3 regions of the Luteibacter sp. PvP120 genome follow, and region 2 is predicted to be linked to each of the others. Evidence: predicted binding sites of a transcription regulator. Region 2 holds the regulator's gene; each other region holds the start of a gene.

Region 1 (4,482 bases), on a different contig from region 2:
ATTCACCTCGTTGCCCAGTCCCATGGTGCGGGCGAGGGAGGCGTCCGAGGCGCCTTCGATGGGGTCGTGCGGGGTGGGTTCGTTCATGTCCGTTCCAGAAGTGATTTACCGGGATACGGAACGTAGAAAGCAAACGCCGTGCCATGCCGTAAAAGGGAAAGAAAGCGTGAATTTCCCGTGTGCACTCAGTGCCTTGCCCATCCCTCGCCGGTCGTGGACCACGACCGGAAAGTGACGCTCGCCGGAAACCTGACGCTCGACGGCACTAAGACACCATGCCGGTCCATTGACGGCGTATCACGCCAGTACGGGCATCGGCTCGGTGGTAGTGACGGGCATCGCCCTGCCCTCGCCGCGCTTGCGCATCAGCGACTCGAACTGCACCGCCTTGTTACCCCCGGAGTTGGCCATGCGGCCGCGGAAGATCGGCACGTCCTCGGCGAACACGGTGGCCGTTTCGGGCAGCGAGATCGGAATGATGTCGCCCTTGCGCAGGTGCAGGAAGTCGCCGATGGTGAGGCGTGCCTCGGCCAGCATGGAGGTGATCTCCACCTCGGCGTCGAGGATTTCCTCATGCAGGTTCTGGATCCAGCGCTCGTCGCGCTCCGCCCGGTCGCTCTGCACGCCTGCATCCAGCAGCTCGCGGATCGGCTCGACCATCGAGTAGGGCAAGGTCAGGTGCACTTCGCCGCCACCGCCATCCAGTTCGATATGGAAGCGCGACACCACCACCGTCTCGGTGGGGCTGACGATATTGGCGAACTGCGGGTTGATCTCGGAGTTGAGGAACTCGAACTGCATCTTCAGCACGGGTGCCCAGGCTTCCGCCATGGCCGTGAAGGCCTCGGCCAGCACGATCTGGATCACGCGGTTCTCGGTGGGCGTGAAGTCGCGACCCTCGATGCGCGCGTGGTAGCGGCCGTCCCCGCCGAAGAAGTTGTCAATCACGGTGAAGACCATGCGCGGCTCGAACACCATCAGGGCGGTGCCGCGCAGGGGCTTGATACGGATGAGGTTGAGGTTGCTGGGCACCGCCAGCGAATGCACGTACTCGTTGAACTTGGTCATCTTCACGCCCAGCACCGAGACTTCGCACGACTTGCGCAGCACGTTGAACAGGTTGGCGCGGAAATAACGGGCGAAGCGATCGTTGACCATTTCCAGCGTGGGCAGGCGACCGCGGACGATGCGGTCCTGCTGGGTGAAATCGTAATCGTGGATACCACCGGGCGGCGGAAGCTCGACCTCGGTATCGACGGCCCCGCCTTCCACACCGGCCAGCAGCGCGTCGATTTCTTCCTGGGTGAGAATGTCGCTCATCGCCGTTGGCTTCCCGTCACTGCATGATGAAGCTGGTGAAGTAGACGGCATCCACACCCGGACGGCCGATCTTTTCCTTCAGCACGCGCTGGATTTCGGCCAGTGCGGCCGCCTGCAGCTTCTGCTTGCCCTTCACGTCGGAAAGGCTCTTGACGTCCTGCGCCGAGAACAGCATCAGCAGCGCGTTACGGATCTCCGGATCGGCTTCCTTCGCGGCAGCGATCGCTTCCGGATCGTGGGACATGACGTTGACGCCGATCTGCAGGAAGCGCAGCGCGTTCTCGTCCTGGAAGTTGACCACGAAGGCCGGATCCATCTGCAGGTACACGGCCGGCTTGGCCTTGGCCGCTTCCGCGGCCGCCGCGGCGCCGGGCTTGCCGTGGCCGCCCTTCATCATGAACCAGCCGCCGGCACCACCGGCCGCCAGCACGACGATCGCGGCAATGACCAGCAACTTGCCCTTGCCCTTCTTTTTCTTCGGGGTGCCCTCGGGGGCGTCCTGTTCTACGTCGGCCATGCCTGAAAAACCTCTGTGGTGCGAATGCGGTGGAATCGTTGCCCGATGGGCCCGAGGGGTTTATTGCAAACGACGTGCCAGCCGGGGTCAGGCGATGCGGCTAGCGGAAACCGCCCTGCGACGCGGCACGGGCGTTCGGGCGGTTCGCCGTGGCGCGTCGAAAGCTTGACGCGCGCCAATGCAATGCCGCCGAAGCGCCCTCAGGCGCGCTCGTCGACCAGGCCCCGCGACACGCGGGAGGTGGCGAGCACCGTAGCGACGGCCGGCTCGTCCGTTCCGCCCTGCCCGTTACCGCCGTCGCTCGTGCCCTGACGGCCCTGCCCGGCCTGCTGCTGGCCGACATCGGCCTGGCCCAGGGACAGGCCATGGTGGGCGAGCATGCTGTCCAGCTGCGACAGCGTCTGCTGCACGGCGTGCACGGCGGCCGGATGCTGGGCGAGGATGGCCACGTTGACCTTGCCGCCATCCATGCTCACGCGCACGTCCATGCTGCCGAGTTCTTCCGGGTGCAGCTTGATCCGGGCCTCCTTGATCTGGCCGCTACCCATCCACGCGATCTGTTCGCCCAGTTCCTGCGCGAACTGCGGCGCGGTGGCGGCCTGGGTGGCCTGCACCTGGACCATGGCGCCATCCACGGGGGCCAGTCCCGGCGTATGCACCAGGGGCATGGGACTCGTGGTCGGATCGGATGCCGCGTCGTCCTTGGCACCCGTGGTCACCGCCGCGCGGGCGGCGAGCAGCGTGGCCAGCGGCGATACCGCGACAGGCGATGCCGTGGCCGCAAGCACGCCGGACGAGGCCGCGGTATCGGTCGAGGTGAGCAGCGCCTTGGCGGCATCGCCGCCCGCCGGGGCCGGCACGCCATGCGCCAGCGGCAGGCCCATGGCCAGCGCACCGGCGGCCAGCTCGCCGGTCTTGCCGCCGGCATCCTTGAGCGCGCCGAGCGTCTTCGTTGCCAGTTCGGTGACCTTGGGCGGCACACCGATCAGCGCAAGCATCGTCGTGGCGATGGAATGGTCGTCGTCGGAGGCGTCGTCTTTGTTCGGTTCGTCCTTCGCGGCCGTGGCGTCCTGCTTCGCGGCGGCATGGGACGTGGCGCTGGTGTCGGCGTCCTTGTCGTCGCCGGCGTCCTGCTTTGCCGTGCGCGCATCGTTCTTGTGGTCCGCACGCGCTGCCGCGCGGCCGGCATCCGCGCGCGGCGTGGCGTGCACACTCGCATGCGCCTGCGCATGTACCTGCGCACGGGCATCGCCGAACACCGCATCGAAGCGCTTCGACGGCGTCGTATCGTCCGTCGCCTTCGCCGAAGCGGACGACGGCGCCTGGCTGACCGGGCGAGCGATGTTGAGGGCGACGTTGGCGTTGTTCATGCGTTTCTTCCGGTGGGGTTCTTGCGGTATTGCGAGCGCTCGTCGGCCTGTTCCTGCTCGCGCCGGTCCTGCGACTTGCGCTCCTGCTCGCGGTATTTGACGGTGACCGAATCCAGCGCCTTGGCCCGTCCGCGTGCATCGGACCAGCCCTGGCGGGCATGCTCCAGCGCCTGCTCGCGCCGTTGCACCTCGCCCAGCTGCTGCACGATGGCCATGTCGATCTTCTGCAGGAACTGCTGGCGGTTGAGCAGCGCGCTGACGCCGATGCCGTCGGGCATGGAGGCGTATTCGTTGCGATAGCGACGCAACTCGACCAGTTGATGCTCGCTCTCGGCCAGCGCGCGCTGGTGCGACGCGAGTACCCGTGTCGCTTCCTCCGCCTTCTCGGCGGCCAGGTCGACGACGGGCTGCAGGCGGTCGGCGCGTGATGCCATCAGCCGGCACTCGCGGCGTCGACCAGTTCCGCCTCGGCTTCGGCGAGGTTTACCGGCATGTCGGTTTCCTGCTGGAGGAACGCGGAAAGACGCGGATACAGGGCGATGGCCTCGTCCGTACGCGGATCGCTGCCCTTCTGGTACGCGCCCACGGCGATCAGGTCGCGCTGCTGGCGATACGCGGAATACACCTGGCGGAACCGTTGCGCCGAGCGCATGTGCTCCTTGCTGACCACCGCCGGCATGACGCGGCTGATCGAGGCCTCGATGTCGATGGCCGGATAGTGGCCCGCCTCGGCCATGTCGCGCGACAGCACGATATGACCATCGAGGATGGCGCGGGCGGAGTCGGCGATGGGATCGTGGCGATAGTCGTCGCCCTCGGTGAGCACGGTATAGAACGCCGTGATCGAGCCGATGCCTTCGGCATCGTTACCCGCGCGTTCCACCAGCGCGGGAAGCATGGCGAACACCGACGGTGGGTAGCCCTTGGTCGCTGGCGGTTCGCCGATGGCCAGGGCGATCTCACGCTGCGCCTGGGCGTAACGGGTCAGCGAGTCCATCAGCAACAGCACGCGCTTGCCCTGGTCGCGGAAATGCTCGGCCACGGCGGTGGCAACCTGGGCACCACGCAGCCGGCTCAGCGGCGGCGCATCCGCCGGGGCGGCGACCACCACGGCGCGACGGCGGCCTTCCTCGCCCAGCGTGTGGTCGACGAATTCCTTGACTTCGCGACCGCGCTCGCCGATCAGTCCGACCACGACGACGTCGGCATCGGTGAAGCGCGTCATCATGCCCATGAGGGTGGACTTGCCCACGCCGGAGCCGGCGAACAGGCCGA
Region 2 (4,482 bases):
TCCACCAAGGAAGTGGACGTGCCGCCGTGGAAGGGCCATTCGCAGTACGGCTGGGTCAACAAGGATGGCACCGTGCTGAAACTGCAGGGCAAGGTCCACATGGACCGCGTGGCCTTCGCGCAGACGCCGCCGGCCAGCATCGACACCTCCGAGGTCACCGCGTGGCCCAAGGAGAACCGCCTGGAGACGGCCGAGGCAGCCCGGATCGTCCAGGGAACCTCTACAATGAACGGCGTTGGCATGCGCGCCAATCTCGATACCAAGCACCTGGAGCTCCTCGATGCAGTCCACAGCACGTACCTGCCCGCCAAGCGCTAAGGCCCTCCTCGCGGTGCTCGGACTGGCGCTGGTGGCCAGCCTGCCCGTGGCCGCCAAGCAGTCCGACCGCCAGCAGCCGGCCAACGTCGATTCCAAATCCTTCGACGGCTCGCAGCAGCCCAACGGCAAGGTCATCTGGACGGGCAGCGTGGTGATCACCCAGGGCACGCTGAAGATCACCGGCGACAAGGCGACGGGTTTCCTCGACGCCAACAACTCGATCACGCGCATCATCGTCGACGGCAAGCCGGCCACCATCCACCAGTTGGACGACGACGACAACCCGATGGACGGCCAGGCCCTGAACATCGACTACAAGGTCGACCAGGACTACGCCGTGCTCACGGGCAACGCGAAGGTCAAGCAGCCGGTGAAGGGCAGCGCCGAAGGCGACAAGCTCACCTACAACACGAAGGACAGCACGATGACCGGCGAAAGCTCCGGCGGCGCCCCCGTGCACATGACCTTCCAGCCGAAGAACCCGCCGCCGGGCGCCGCGCCTGCGAAGCCGGCCACGCCTGCCCCCACCCCGAAGAAGCCCTGACCCGATGCTTTCAGCCCAAGGCCTGCAAAAGCGTTTCCGCGCCCGCAAGGTGGTTCGCGACTTCGCTTTTTCCATCAGCGAAGGCGAGGTCGTCGGCCTGCTCGGTCCCAACGGTGCCGGCAAGACCACCTGTTTCTACATGGTGGTCGGCCTCATCCAGGCCGATGCCGGCGTGATCAAGCTCGACGAGAAGGACATCACCGGCCTGCCGATGCACGCGCGCGCCAAGCTGGGCATCGGCTACCTGCCCCAGGAAGCGTCGGTGTTCCGCCGGCTCAGCGTGTCGGACAACATCATGGCGGTGCTGGAACTGCGCGAGGGCATGACCCAGAAGCAGCGCGACGACGAACTGGACAGCCTGCTAGACGAACTCAAGATCGCCCACATCGCCGACCAGAAAGGCATCAGCCTGTCCGGTGGCGAGCGTCGCCGTGTCGAGATCGCCCGCGCCCTCGCCGCACGGCCGCGCTACATGCTGCTGGATGAACCGTTCGCGGGCGTCGATCCCATCTCCGTGGGCGAGATCCAGCGCATCGTTCGTCACCTGAAGGAACGCGGCATCGGCGTGCTCATCACCGACCACAATGTCCGCGAGACCCTGGGCATCTGCGACCGCGCCTACATCCTCAACGACGGCGAGGTGCTCGCCCGCGGCACGCCGCAACACATCCTCGCCGACGAGAAGGTCCGTGAGGTGTACCTGGGACGTGAATTCCGGATCTGATCCACGCCTGGTCGTGACGCGAATTCGGCCGGAACGTCCGGCCTGCGCGGATGCTGGTTGTGCACGTCGCATGGGGTTAGGATGCCATTGAACCCCTAACGCATCGCAGGCATGAAACCCGGACTCCAGTTTCGCCTCAACCAGCAGCTCACGCTGACGCCCCAGCTGCAGCAGGCCATCCGCCTGCTGCAGTTGTCGCAGCTGGAGCTCGAAGCGGAGCTCCGCCAGATTGCCGAAGGCAACCCGCTGCTCGAGTTCGCCGAGGATGCCGAGGCGGAAGCCGATCCGGACGGCGAGTCCACGGACGGGCCGGACTTCGATAACGACTACCCGTCCCGCCAGGAAACCCCGAAGTCCGCCAAGGACGACGAGTCCACCGCCACCCCGTCCGAAGAACTCGCGCCGGAATGGGAGGACGACCGCTTCCACGGCGAGGCGAGCGACTACGGTGGCAGCGCCTCCTCGCGAGCCAGCGGCGGGGGTGACGAGGACGGCTTCGAACCGCAGAACGCCGCGCCACAGAGCCTGCAGCAACACCTGGAGTGGCAGCTCAACCTGTCCCAGTTCTCGCCCCGCGACCACGCGATCGCCACGGCGATCATCCACGCGCTGGATGAGGACGGCTACCTGCGTGATGGCGTGGAGGCGGTGGAAGCCGCCCTGCCCGCCGAGCTGCGACCGGGCGTCGGCGAGATCGAAGCCGTGCGCCAGCGCGTGCAGCGCTTCGATCCCACCGGCATCGCCAGCCTCGACCTGCGCGACTGCCTGCTCTGCCAGTTATCCCAGTTCGCGGCGGAAACGCCGTATCGCGACCTGGCGATCCGCATCGTCAACGAGGAACTGGAACTGCTGGCCCGCAACGACAGCGTCCGGATCGCCCGCAAGCTGAAAGCCGCCGAGGCCGACGTGGCCGCGGCCGCCGCCCTCATCCGCAGCCTCGATCCGCGTCCCGGCGCGGCCCTGGATGCCACCCCCGTGGAATATGTCGCACCCGACGTGTATGCCCGGCGCGAGGGAGGACGTTGGCACGTCAGCCTGAATCCCGACTCCCAGCCGCGGCTGGGTCTCAACCAGCATTACTGCAACCTGATCGCCCGGGCACGCGGCGACGACGCCACCTGGATGAAGGGCCAGTTGCAGGAGGCCCGTTGGCTGCTGAAAAGCCTGCAATCCCGTGCGGAAACCCTGACCAAGGTCGCCGAGGTCATCGTCCGCCGGCAGAGCGCCTTCCTCGATTACGGCCCGGAAGCCATGCATCCCCTGGTGCTGCGCGAGGTGGCCGAAGAGGTGGGCATGCACGAATCGACCATCTCCCGGGTCACCACGCGCAAATACATGCACACCCCGCGCGGCACCTTCGAGCTGAAACACTTCTTTTCCAGCGGCGTCTCTACCGAAGACGGCGGCAGCGCCTCGGCCACGGCCATCCAGGCCATGCTGCGCAAGCTGATCACGGCCGAAGACGCCCGGCGCCCGCTGTCCGACCAGGCGCTGGCCGAAGAACTCCATCGACGCGGCATTCAGGTCGCTCGCCGTACGGTGGCCAAGTACCGGGAAGCGATGCGCATTCCCAGCTCCAGTGAACGCGTACGCGCAAGTTGAGAAACATCGGGGGGAACCCCATCGGCGCGCCACGGTCCCAGGAGTTCAGGCTTGAGGAACGGCACCCCCGTCGTTCCGATCTTGTCGCCCCACGGCGACACCCTCAGCAAGAAGGAGGCGTCATGCAAATCCAGATCAGCGGCCAGCACATCCATATCACCCCCGCCCTGCGCGAGCGCGTGGAGCAGCAAGTCAGCCGCTTCGAACGCCTTTTCGACAACATCAAAGCCCTCGACGTGGTTCTTTCCGTCGACAAGAACGAACACAAGGCCGGTGGCACCCTGCACTGCGCCGGCACCCGCCTGCATGCCGAAGGGATTGCCCGCCTCGAAGACGACAACAAGGGTGACACCCTGTACTCGGCCATCGACGCCATGATCGGCAAACTGGCCGACCAGCTGCGCAAGCACAAGGAAAAACTGAAGGATCACCACAACAGCGAAGGCCGCGACGCACGCGTCGCCAGCACCAGCTGACCCCACCGCCCGGCGGCCGCCCTCAGGCGCCGCCGGGCAAGCCACCGCGCGTTTGATGGCACAATAGCCCCCTGGCCGGCGTTTTCGCGCCGGTCTTGCCATCCAAAGGGATCTCACGCGTGGACCGGCTCACCGCCAGACAACTCTTCGACGGCGTTTACGACCGCATGGCGCTGCGCTGGGCCGCGGGCATGCGCGGTGAGTCACGCGTGCTCGAGCCCAACGCCAAGCAGAGCCGCCGGCCCTCGCTGGTCGGCTACCTCAACGTCATCTATCCCAACAAGATCCAGATCATCGGCACCGAGGAGCTCAATTTCCTCGACGGGCTGGAGTCGCGCCAGCGCTGGGAAGTGATCCACAAGATCGCCGCCTACCAGCCGGCCGCGCTGATCGTCACGAAAGACCAGTCGATCCCCCCCGACCTTCGCGAGGTCGCGGAAGAAACCGACACCCCGCTCTGGCAGAGCACCAAGCGCGGCCATGAGCTGCTCACCTACCTTCAGTACCACCTGGCCCGCACGCTGGCGCCCCGCGTCACCCTTCACGGCGTCTTCCTCGAGGTCTTCTCCATCGGCGTGCTCATCACCGGTGAGCCCGGCTCGGGCAAGAGCGAGCTCGCCCTCGAGTTGATCAGCCGCGGCCACCGGCTGGTGGCGGACGACGCCACCGAGTTCACGCTGATCGCTCCGGACGTGATCGACGGCGCCTGCCCCGAACTCCTGCAGGACCTGCTCGAGGTCCGCGGCCTGGGCGTGCTCAACATCCGCGAGATGTTCGGCCACACGGCAGTCAAGCCCTCCAAATACCTGCGCCTGGTC
Region 3 (4,482 bases), on a different contig from region 2:
CTGGGGAAGAGCCGGCGGGTAGCCCCCTCGGGGCCGGTAGCCGCAGGCGAGGGGTTCGAACGGACAAGGCCGCGTAGCGGGGCCGGCCAGGACGGCCGGCCATTTTCGCTGAGCCATGGATGGCGAATCGAAAATCCCCGTTCGGAGCCCGACCCGGCCCGTAGGGCAATCGATATACGGCCGCGGAGCGGCCCTTCCTTGACGGGTCGCCGCAGGCGTGGCCCCGAGGGGGCTACCCGCCGGCTCTTGTCCGAAGCCAGCATGCTCCTGCTCCAAGACGCCAAGGCTCTCGCTCCAAAGCCCCACACGGCTCAAGCAAACCGCCCCGCCGCCGATACGCTCCGCGACACCCCCTTTCGCAAGCCCAGGCACGACATGGCCCGCCCGCTGCTCGACACCGTCGAAACCTTTACCCGCCTGGCCGGACACAACCGCGTGGCCATGCTGCTGTTCCGCCTGGGCGACCGCCAGGCGTTCGGCATCAACGTGTTCAAGGTGCGCGAGGTACTGCGCCGCCCGCGTCTGGAGCGCATGCCCAGCATGCACGAGCTGGTTTCGGGCAGCTTCGACTACCGCGGCCAGACCATTCCGGTGGTCGACCTGGCCGCGGCCATGGGCTACCCGCCGCTGGCCGACGTCGCCAGTGCGCACCTGATCGTCACGGAGTTCAACCGTTCCGTGCAGGGCTTCCTCGTCTCCGACGTGGATCGCATCGTTCATATCGACGGCTCGAACATGGCCGCGCCGCCGCCGGCCCTGGGCTATGGGGCGCGGGTGAACGCGGTGACCCGCCTCGACGGCGACCTGCTTGCCGTGGTCGATGTAGAGCAGGTGCTGGCCAGCGTGGACCCTCGCGCCGTGGAGCTCTCGGAACGCGTCCAGCAGGCCGCCCACGTACAGCAGGTCGGCAGCCGCCGCGTGCTGGTGGTGGACGATTCCCTGGTCGCCCGCACCCAGATCGTCGACCTGTTCCGCAAGATGGACCTGGAATGCGTGGTGGCGAAGGACGGCAAGGAAGGCCTGGAGAAACTGCGCGAGCTGGCGGCCGGCCCGGCGGCCGATCGTGTCGCGCTGGTCGTGTCGGACATCGAGATGCCGCTCATGGACGGTTACGCGCTCACCCGCGCCATCCGCGAGGAGCCGGGCCTGCGCCATTACAAGGTCCTGCTGCACAGCTCGCTCAGCGGCGTATTCAACGAGGCGATGGTCGAGCGCGTGGGTGCCGACCGCTTCATCGCCAAGTTCCAGCCGGACGTGCTGGCCACGGCGGTACTGGAACTGCTCCCGGCCTGACGTTGACCTGACACGGAGGCCATCGCGCCGCGTCGGAATTCCGGCGCAGCCCTTGGTCGCTCCCCTGCATCACCCCGAAAACGGCGCTACGGCGCCGTTTTTCGTGAAGCCTGCCGCGTGGCACGCGTCTTGCTCAACCCCTCGGGCCAGGATCACCGAGGGGAAAGCCCATGATCGATTCATCCGACAAGCTGTTCGGCGTACACGCCCAGGCCCTTGGCCTGTGGCAGCGCCGTGCCGAGGTCATTTCCTCCAACCTCGCCAACGCCGATACGCCGGGCTTCCTCGCTCGCGACCTCGACTTCAAGAAGGCCATGAGCGCCGCCACGGGTGCCACCGACGGCACCACGCTGCCGATGACGGCGACCGAGTCCGGCCACATCGGCGGCAACCCCGCCGTGGCGCTGGGCGAAGCCAACAAGATGGCCTATCGCGCCGAGACGCAGCCGTCCATGGACGGCAACACCGTCGACACCCAGGTCGAGCAGGCGCAGTTCGCCGCCAACGCCATCCATTACCAGGCGTCGCTCAGCTTCATCAACGCGCAGATCCACACCATGCGCCTCGCCATCACCGGGACCGCCTCATGAGCCTGCTGAAGATCTTCGATGTGGCCGGTTCGGGCATGGCCGCCCAGTCCGCCCGGCTCAATACCACCGCCAGCAACATGGCCAACGCCGACAGCCTGTCGGGCAGCGAGGCCACCGCGTACCGCGCGAAGCAACCCACGTTTGCCGCCGTGCAGCAGCAGGTGGACGGGCAGACGGAAAACGGCGGCGTGCGCACGCTCGGCGTCACCGAAAGCCAGGCTCCCGTGCAGTCGCGCTACGAGCCGGCCAATCCGCTCGCGGACGCCAACGGCTATGTCTATTCAAGCAACGTCAACCCGGTCGACGAGCTGGTCAACATGATCTCCGCGTCGCGCTCCTACCAGAACAACGTCGAAGTCATGAACAGCGCCAAGCAGCTCATGCAGAAGACGCTGGACCTCGGCAAATAAGGCACCCTCCCATGGTCGATTCCCTTACCGGTACTGCCTCCACGTCGTCGTCCTCGACCGCGTCCACCTCCGCCGCGTCCTCGTCCAGCCAGCTGAAGGAGCAGACCCTCAACCAGTCGGATTTCCTGAAGCTGATGGTCACCCAGATGACCAACCAGGACCCGACCAAGCCGATGGATTCCACGCAGATGGTCGCGCAGATGGCGCAGTTCTCGCAGGTGGCCGCCACGCAGCAGTTGCAGGGCTCGTTCGATTCGCTGTCCACCAACCTCACCGGCGACCAGTTCGTCCGTGCGGCGTCGCTGGTCGGCAAGGATGCGCTGGTGCCCTCCACGGCGGCCAAGCTCGAGGGAAGCGCCATGAGCGGCGCGGTCAACGTGGGCAGCTCCGGCACCTACGTGAACGTCCAGATCAAGGACGCCTCCGGCAACGTGGTGCGCAACATCCCGATGGGGCAGCCGGATGCCGGCCTGCAGACCTTCGCCTGGGACGGCAAATCCGACGACGGCACGCAGCTGGCCGACGGCGTGTACCAGATGTCCGCCACTTCCGGCGGCACCGCGATCAATACCTTCGTTCGCGGAAAGGTGGAAGGCGTCGGCGCTTCGGGCACCGACGGTACCTACGTGCAGGTGGCCGGCTACGGCGGTGCCCTGCTCAGCCAGATCGCACAAATCCTGTAACTCCAGCAAGGAATACCCACCATGCCTTTCGATATCGCCCTCAGCGGCATCAACGCGGCGTCTTCCGACCTGGAAGTCACCGCCAACAACATCGCCAACGTCAACACCGTCGGCTACAAGGGCTCGCGCGCCGAGTTCTCGCAGGTCTACTCGGTGGCCGGTGAAAACCTCTCCGCCACCGCGGCCGGCAGCGGCGTTCGCCTGACCAACATCGCCCAGCAGTTCGGCGACGGCAATGTCACCCAGACCGGCAACTCGTACGATTTCGCCCTGAGTGGCGCGGGCTTCTTCACGCTGCGCGATGCCTCCGGCTACTCGTACTCGCGCGCGGGCAACTTCCATCCGGACGACAACGGCAACATCGTCAACGCCACCGGCCAGAACCTGCAGGTCTACCCGCCGACCGCCACCGGCGGCTTCGACATCAGTGCCCTGAAGGACCTGAAGATCACCACGGGTACCAGCGCGGCCAAGGCATCCGGCACCGTGGGCCTGACGGCCAACCTGTCCTCGTCGGACACGGTCAAGACCGCTGCCTTCGATCCCACGAACGACCAGAGCTACAACTATGTGTCGACCTTCCAGTCGTACGACTCGCTGGGCGCGACGCATACCACCAACGTCTATTACGTCAAGGACGCGACCACGCCCAACTCGTGGAACGCCTACATGACCCTGGACGGCACCCAGGTCGGTACCGCGCAGCCGTTGACCTTCAGCTCGGGCGGTTCGCTGACCACGCCGGCCAACGGCAAGCTGAACTTCGGTGCGGCCACGCCCAACGCCGGCGCGGCGCCGATCAACCTGTCGGTCGACATGACCAAGGTCACCCAGTTCGGCAGCTCGTACTCCACCTCGGCGATCACCAACGACGGCTTCGCCGCCGGCAAGTTCTCCAAGATCGACGTGTCCAAGGACGGCACGGTCTCGGCGGTCTACACCAACGGCGTGTCCACGCCGATGGGCCAGCTGGCCATCGCCACGTTCGCCAACAACCAGGGCCTGCGCCAGCAGAACGACACCAACTGGGTGGCCTCGGTCGATTCCGGCCAGCCGATCCGCGGCGTGGCGGGCTCCGGTGACGTGGGCTCGGTGCAGGCCGGCTCGCTCGAGGCGTCCAACACGGCCGACCTCACCGCCCAGCTGGTCAACATGATCAAGGCGCAGCGCAACTACCAGGCCAACGCCCAGGTCATCTCGACCGACAACACGTTGACTCAGACCATCATCAACATCCGCAACTAAGCGGGGGCCTAAGCCATGGATCGTTCCGTCTATGTCGCCATGACCGGGGCCTCGCAGATCATGCGGGCCCAGGCCGAAGTGGCGCACAACCTGGCCAATGCCAACACGGCCGGCTTCAAGGCCGAGCTGTCGGCGTTCCAGAGCATGCCCGTGAAGGGCGACGGCCTGCAGACGCGGATCAACGGCGTCGCCCAGGGCACGGGCTGGGACACCACGGCCGGCCAGCAGATGCACACCGGCAACGACCTCGACATCTCGGTG

The links. The regulator sigma-54, encoded in region 2, starts transcription at its own class of promoters, with help from an activator protein. The targets are predictions, from matches to a motif close to TGGCACGNGCNTTGC.
Region 1: ACVKN3_RS11615 (flagellar basal body-associated FliL family protein) is a predicted target of sigma-54. The motif match lies at 1,903-1,917, and genes of this name have one in related genera.
Region 3: flgB (flagellar basal body rod protein FlgB) is a predicted target of sigma-54. The motif match lies at 1,412-1,426, and genes of this name have one in related genera.

The regions. Positions count from the first base shown of each region.
Region 1 is NZ_JBSRXP010000005.1:71,325-75,806, reverse strand. It holds gene fliN (flagellar motor switch protein FliN) at 1-24, opposite strand, end outside; gene fliM (flagellar motor switch protein FliM) at 298-1,320, opposite strand; gene ACVKN3_RS11615 (flagellar basal body-associated FliL family protein) at 1,337-1,837, opposite strand; gene ACVKN3_RS11610 (flagellar hook-length control protein FliK) at 2,038-3,207, opposite strand; gene fliJ (flagellar export protein FliJ) at 3,204-3,641, opposite strand; gene fliI (flagellar protein export ATPase FliI) at 3,641-4,482, opposite strand, start outside.
Region 2 is NZ_JBSRXP010000006.1:72,600-77,081, forward strand. It holds gene lptC (LPS export ABC transporter periplasmic protein LptC) at 1-318, shown strand, start outside; gene lptA (lipopolysaccharide transport periplasmic protein LptA) at 281-862, shown strand; gene lptB (LPS export ABC transporter ATP-binding protein) at 867-1,586, shown strand; gene ACVKN3_RS13225 (RNA polymerase factor sigma-54) at 1,698-3,188, shown strand; gene hpf (ribosome hibernation-promoting factor, HPF/YfiA family) at 3,311-3,664, shown strand; gene hprK (HPr(Ser) kinase/phosphatase) at 3,832-4,482, shown strand, end outside.
Region 3 is NZ_JBSRXP010000005.1:48,939-53,420, forward strand. It holds gene ACVKN3_RS11490 (chemotaxis protein) at 376-1,293, shown strand; gene flgB (flagellar basal body rod protein FlgB) at 1,464-1,883, shown strand; gene flgC (flagellar basal body rod protein FlgC) at 1,880-2,293, shown strand; gene ACVKN3_RS11505 (flagellar hook assembly protein FlgD) at 2,305-2,976, shown strand; gene flgE (flagellar hook protein FlgE) at 2,998-4,221, shown strand; gene flgF (flagellar basal-body rod protein FlgF) at 4,237-4,482, shown strand, end outside.